One region of the Planococcus sp. S3-L1 genome, then DNA from elsewhere that is predicted to be linked to it. Evidence: riboswitches for the same ligand, from Rfam matches in the RefSeq annotation. Region 1 holds a riboswitch; each other region holds the start of a gene.

Region 1 (2,269 bases):
AATGATTAATGCCGGTAAAGCCGCATTCGGTCCGCGAATCGATCCCATCAAGAACAAAGTGACAGGAATCAATAAAATGATCAAGATGATAAAAGGAATTGACCGGAAAATATTGACGAATGCGCCAGTCAGCCAATTAACGAGTTTGTTTGCCCACAATTGTTTCGGTGCTGTTAAGAACAAGATAATACCAAGTGCTAAACCAATAACAAATGTAAATACAGTTGATAATGCGGTCATGTAAAGTGTTTCAAGAGTAGCTTCCCACATGCTGTCCCACTTTACGTTTGGAAATAATGATTCAATCATTGTCCATCACCTCCGCTTGAATATCTTCTGAGCGAAGAAATACCAGTGCTTCTTCAATTTCTGCTTGAGACCCTTTAAGCTGTAAGATTAAGGTGCCGTATGCGCCACGCTGCGTATGCGAGATATTGCCTTGAACAATATTCACTTCCACGGCATGACTGCGAATCAATTTAGTTAAAATGGGTTGTTCGGTTTGATCGCCAACAAAAACCAATTTCACCAATTCGCCAGTTGGGTATAATTCCCGCAGGTTTTTGATGGTTTCCTGTGAATCTCCACTGTCGGCTACTTGCGCAACAAAGCGTTTCGTGATTGCCTCTTTCGGTGATTGGAATACATGTAAAACGTCGCCAAGTTCTACAACTCGTCCGCCTTCCATTACAGCCACACGGTGGCAAATTTTCCGGATGACGTGCATTTCATGAGTAATCAATACAATTGTCAATCCCAATCGCTTATTGATGTCTACTAACAAGTCAAGAATGGCATCTGTTGTTTCTGGATCGAGTGCTGATGTCGCTTCGTCACACAACAAGACTTCTGGGTCATTTGCTAATGCCCGGGCAATACCGACGCGTTGTTTTTGTCCTCCTGATAGCTCAGAAGGATAGGCGTTTTCACGACCCGTCAATCCGACTAATTCAATTAACTCCTGTACACGATTTCCGCGTTGTGCTTTTGCCACTCCGGCAATTTCTAGCGGAAATTCAATATTTTCTCTCACTGTACGAGACCATAGTAGATTAAAATGTTGGAAAATCATACTGACTTTCTGACGTGCCTTGCGTAATTCTCCGCCTTTAATCGCTGTGATAATTTGTCCATTAATCTCTACAGTTCCTGACGTTGGCTTTTCTAACCCATTCAACAATCGGATTAAGGTACTTTTACCTGCTCCACTATAACCAATAATACCGAATATCTCTCCATCAGAAATGGATAAGTCCACTTGATCCACAGCTGTTAAAATTGCCTTGCCTGTATCGAATTTTTTTGTCACTTGCTTTAACTCAATCATTCTTCCAACACTCCTAAATCTTAAAAATAAAAAACCCTTCCGCGCATAACTGAGCAGAAGGGCAAACGTATAGTATACGGAAACCAATCTCTCATCGTCCAAAGCTTTCGCTTTGTGTGATTTGGCACCATTTCATTTTCATGACGGTTGCCGGGCTTCATAGGGCACTTCCCTCCACCACTCGTAATAAGAGTTTTGATATAAAATTTTCGGAAAACTTAAGGACTGTATTCTATTTGACTCTTCGCTTGTTGTCTAGATTTCAGACAAGCAATTGGTTTTTTTATCAGAAGACTAATTTACCATGACCGACTGTATTCGTCAACAGGTTTTAACTTACTATACAAGTATGGCACTGATTGAAAAGCATAGATTTTCTCTTTTAGTTTGCCACCTTCTGTTATAAGTAAGCACGGTACACTCTCCACTTCGTAGAGATCCGCTATTTCTTGAACGTAATTTAAATTTGCTTTGCCCATTGGAAGATCCGGTAACAATTCGGTGACGACTGATAGCATCTTAGACGCAACCTGGCAAGTTCCACACATTGGCGCGTACAAATAATAAGCCGTTGATTTATTCGTATTCTTTTCTTTGATCCATTCTTTGTGCGTCCATTCATTCATTTTCTTCATCCCTCTGTTAATAGCTTATTTACCTGGATATTCGCTGTGATGAGCACATCCATCAATATCCGGAGTGGTGTTGCTGCAACTTCTTTATAATTTCGGTTAATGTAAAAATGACGAGCTTCAGGAAATTCACGCTTGACGAGTTTTCTCAGTTTTTCTCCTGAAGAGTCTGCATCTACTAGTATGATCATATCCTGACCTTCGTACGGTAATAGTAACTCTTCCAGTCTCGATGCACTTACTGTACCATTTGTACAAAGAATGGTCACGGGTTCTGCAATGAGTGGTGTAATCCTCGACTTATCACTGA
Region 2 (2,269 bases), on a different contig from region 1:
AGTTGGCACAGTTTTTGCGGTTAAACAAATCTGCTGCCGAAACGTCATAGGGCCTGTCCCTCGGTTTCTCTGGATAAGAAAGTGATGTATGCTATTCGATTCGTGATTCCTACTTTATGGCGGAATAACAAAAAAGTCAAGATGAATATTGAAATTTATTTTTTCATCTTCAAAATTCATTGTATTCCTTTCTAAATGGACGGGGTAGGTTTCTTTCGAAAAACTGATGATACTGTAGGTTCATTGCCACTCTTTATTCGTATAATATTTTCTCGATGTTTCCATACAGCCATCATGAACAGGACTAGCGCTATTAGTAACGGCCATAGACCGACTGCAGGGATAAAGGCAATTACAAAATACACGGCGTACAAAACGAATACGCCAATGACAAGATAATTTGTTACTAGTGAAACAACGATCAATAACAATAATCCGAGCAACCCGAGCTTCCAGTCAAGCGCTATCATTACACCTATTACAGATGCTGTACCTTTTCCGCCGTCAAAGTTCATATAGAACGGAAAATTATGACCAACTATTACGGCAGCTCCTGCAACGAACAAGAGGGTCCAGATTGTTGCAGTTGAAAAGCTACCTAAGTCCACTAACAAACGTAACCCCGCAACAACAGCAAAGCCTTTGAAAACGTCAATAAAGGCAACGAGCAAACCATATTTCCAGCCCAGCACGATGGCTGCATTAGAAGCACCGGAATTTTTTACGCCCGAATTTTTGATGTTAACGCCTGATACGGCTTGTGCAACAAGTGAACCATGACAACAACCGATAAAATAACCTGTAATCAATAAGAGCAAAATCCAAATGACCATCATTAATTCCTCCTCTACACTAAAAGATAACGTTTGAAAGTGGGCAAGGTTTCAAAATTTTTTGACTAATAAGCTTGACAAACGCCAATAAAGTTTTTATACTTCACAACAAGATCAAAAATTAAATCAAATACTCTTATCAAGAGTGGCGGAGGGATAGGCCCTGTGATGCCCGGCAACCGACAGACATTTTGTTTGTAAAGGTGCTAATTCCTACAGAATCGATTTTCAGGTTCTGAGAGATAAGAGGAGGAAACTCCGTAATTTACGGCCCTCTTCTTAGCGAAGGGGGCTTTTTTCGTCCCCTTTAGCATGTGTTACTACTAAAAAAACAGGGGGAATAGAAAATGACAAACTTTAAACCAGAAACATTATTATTACACGGAGGACAACAACCAGATCCAACGACAGGCTCTAGAGGTGTTCCTGTTTATAAAACCACTTCGTATGTTTTTAAAAATACACAGCATGCACAAGACCTCTTTGGACTGAAAGATACAGGCAATATTTACTCACGCATTATGAATCCGACAGTCGATGTCTTTGAACAACGAGTAGCGTTACTAGAAGGTGGTACTGCAGCAGTTGCTCTTTCTTCAGGAATGGCCGCTATTGCTTTTTCCATTTTGAACATTGCAGAAGCGGGTGATGAAATCGTAGCAGATAGCAGTCTTTACGGTGGCACTTACAATTTGTTTGCTAACACGCTACCACGCTATGGCATTACAACAAAATTCGTCGATGCGACCGATCCAGAAAATTTTAAAGCAGCAATTACAGATAAAACAAAAGCGATATTTGGTGAAATTATTGGTAATCCAAGCTTGAATGTTTTTGATGTCGAAAAAATAGCAGAAATTGCCCATGCTAACGGATTGCCGTTATTGATCGATAATACATTTGCCTCTCCTTACGGCAGCAACCCGATTGAGTTTGGTGCAGACGTCGTCATTCATTCTGCGACAAAGTGGATTGGCGGACACGGAACGACAATTGGTGGCGTTGCGGTGGATGCTGGGAAATTCAATTGGGACAATCCACGTTTCCCAAATTATACACAGCCTGACGAAACCTATCATGGACTGCGGTACGGCATTGATGTACCAGGTGCAGCTTTTGCGACAAAACTTCGCGTTCAATTATTACGTGATTTTGGCCCTTCACTGAGCCCGGATAGTGCTCATGCTTTACTGCAAGGATTAGAAACTTTACATTTACGGATTCCAAAACACAATAGCAACGCTCAAATTATTGCAGACTACTTAAAAAAGCATCCACAAATCGAGTGGGTAAACTTCCTTGGATTTGAAGAACATCCTTCTCATGAATTGGCGAAGAAATACTTGAAAAATGAAGGTTATGGATCGATTGTCAATTTTGGTATCAAAGGTGGAAGAGAAGCAGGACGTAAAGTGATTGATCACATAAATCTCTGG
Region 3 (2,269 bases), on a different contig from region 1:
CACATTTTGGCCAGTCAAAAGATCTTTTAAATCGTTTGCAAAGTTCACTGAAGTCATATATATGTACCTTCCTTTTCTGTTATTCCCATAATGGGGAGGATGTATATTCGTTCATTAGTATAACACATTAGCTTTATTAGTCTACACTAATCCACTGGGGAAATTAAAAAATATTAGAGGATAGCCCCGACAATACGTAGAATTATTTCTATAATTTCCAAATAGTCCTGGTGCCTTTTAAAGCGGTTTTCTACAGTGTACAATGGCTTTGTGTGAACAGAAATACTACTGAATAGTTTGGTTTTTTACTTGCGGGAATCTAAAGTTTGGTAGAATAGCATAATCAAAAAATCATTGTTTTTATTTGAAGAATGTAATTTTATTTTCGAAAATTGTTGACATCACTTTGCTAATTCCGTATGATGAAAAATTGAACGGATACTCTTATTCCGAGCTGGTGGAGGGGGCAGGCCCTATGAAACCCGGCAACCTGCTGCTTTTGCAGTGATGGTGCCCAACCTGACACAAGGTGCACAGACCTTGGATGATAAGAGTGAAAGGTGCTAATGATGATTCTTCCTTTCCTCATGACGAATGAGTGAAGGGATTTTTTTGTGAAATGCCCTTAATCCTCGTGTGAAAGGCCACAAACGGCTTGAAGTTCAATCCAGATTGTCTGGAACGGACTTGACATGGGAAACGAGTACCGTATCAATTTCGAGAGCAATCTCGCAGGATATAAGGAGGAACATTTTTTGAAAAACCGTCGATTATTTACATCAGAATCAGTAACAGAAGGACATCCAGATAAAATTTGTGATCAAATCTCAGATGCTATTTTGGATGCCATTTTAACCGAGGATCCAAATGCACGCGTTGCGTGTGAAACGACTGTTACGACAGGACTCGTTCTAGTAGCCGGAGAAATTACCACTTCTACGTATGTAGATATTCCGAAAGTCGTTCGACAAACGGTAAGAGAAATTGGCTATACGCGAGCTAAATATGGTTTCGACTCAGAAACAAGTGCAGTTCTTACCGCAATCGATGAGCAATCACCGGACATCGCTGCTGGAGTAAACGTAGCGCTTGAATCACGCGAAGGCCAAATGACAGATAAAGAGTTAGACGATATCGGTGCAGGTGACCAAGGATTAATGTTTGGATACGCGAACAACGAAACAGAAGAGTTAATGCCATTGCCGATTTCATTGGCACATAAATTGGCACGTCGTTTGGCTGAAGTACGCAAAGAAGAAATTCTTCCATACTTGCGTCCAGATGGTAAAACACAAGTGACGGTTGAATATGATGAAAACAACAAACCGCTTCGCGTGGATACAATTGTTATCTCAACTCAACATCATCCAGAAGTAACGTTAGAACAAATTCAACGTAATATTAAGGAATACGTCATTAACGAAGTTGTACCAGCAAAGTGGATCGATGAAGAAACAAAATATTTTATCAACCCAACTGGCCGTTTTGTTATCGGTGGACCTCAAGGAGATGCAGGTTTAACTGGACGTAAAATCATCGTAGATACATACGGTGGCTATGCGCGTCACGGTGGCGGCGCATTCTCAGGAAAAGACGCAACAAAAGTAGACCGTTCAGCGGCTTATGCGGCGCGTTATGTTGCAAAAAATATTGTCGCAGCTGGCCTTGCAGATAAATGCGAAGTTCAGTTAGCTTATGCAATTGGTGTAGCACATCCTGTATCGATCGCATTTGATATGTTTGGAACAGGCATCGTTGATGAAGACACATTAGATGATTTGGTACGTGCAAACTTTGACTTGCGTCCTGCTGGCATCATTAAAATGTTGGATCTACGTCGCCCAATCTACAAGCAAACGGCAGCTTACGGACATTTTGGCCGTACCGATGTTGATTTGCCATGGGAACGTACAGACAAAGCAGCGATCTTAAAAGAACAAGCTGGCGTATAAGTTAACAAAACGAAAAGGACGACTAGGCAGTGATGCCCGGTCGTCCTTTTCGTTTTGTTACTTTTTTTGGAGTGATTTATAATAAGCTGCTTTTTCTGCATACTCTCGAACAATACGTTCCATATCTTCTTTATCGTCTTCACGAAGTTCGCGGACGACTTTCGCGGGGCGTCCGAGTGCTAGCATGCCAGGAGGGATAACTTTTCCAGGCGGTACGAGACTACCCGCACCAATAAATGCGCCTTCTCCAATTTCCGCGCCGTCGAGAATAATCGAACCCATGCCGACGAGAGCACCTTTACGAACAATGCAACTGT

Evidence for each region. A riboswitch is a leader RNA that binds a small molecule or an ion and turns the genes downstream of it on or off. The one in region 1 is predicted to bind S-adenosylmethionine.
Region 2: it holds a riboswitch for S-adenosylmethionine, as region 1 does, so the genes downstream of both, QMF37_RS01140 (O-acetylhomoserine aminocarboxypropyltransferase/cysteine synthase family protein) here and QMF37_RS10300 (methionine ABC transporter ATP-binding protein) in region 1, are expected to answer to the same signal.
Region 3: it holds a riboswitch for S-adenosylmethionine, as region 1 does, so the genes downstream of both, metK (methionine adenosyltransferase) here and QMF37_RS10300 (methionine ABC transporter ATP-binding protein) in region 1, are expected to answer to the same signal.

The regions. Positions count from the first base shown of each region.
Region 1 covers NZ_JASISN010000009.1:50,510-52,778, forward strand. Annotated here, with positions in the region: gene QMF37_RS10295 (methionine ABC transporter permease) at 1-309, opposite strand, end outside; gene QMF37_RS10300 (methionine ABC transporter ATP-binding protein) at 302-1,327, opposite strand; SAM riboswitch class I at 1,416-1,520, opposite strand; gene QMF37_RS10305 (thioredoxin family protein) at 1,627-1,953, opposite strand; gene QMF37_RS10310 (ribonuclease M5) at 1,959-2,269, opposite strand, start outside.
Region 2 covers NZ_JASISN010000001.1:228,141-230,409, forward strand. Annotated here, with positions in the region: SAM riboswitch class I at 1-80, opposite strand, end outside; gene QMF37_RS01135 (glycerol-3-phosphate acyltransferase) at 192-833, opposite strand; SAM riboswitch class I at 967-1,082, shown strand; gene QMF37_RS01140 (O-acetylhomoserine aminocarboxypropyltransferase/cysteine synthase family protein) at 1,181-2,269, shown strand, end outside.
Region 3 covers NZ_JASISN010000021.1:32,971-35,239, reverse strand. Annotated here, with positions in the region: gene pckA (phosphoenolpyruvate carboxykinase (ATP)) at 1-57, opposite strand, end outside; SAM riboswitch class I at 442-554, shown strand; gene metK (methionine adenosyltransferase) at 756-1,952, shown strand; gene QMF37_RS15300 (gamma carbonic anhydrase) at 2,010-2,269, opposite strand, start outside.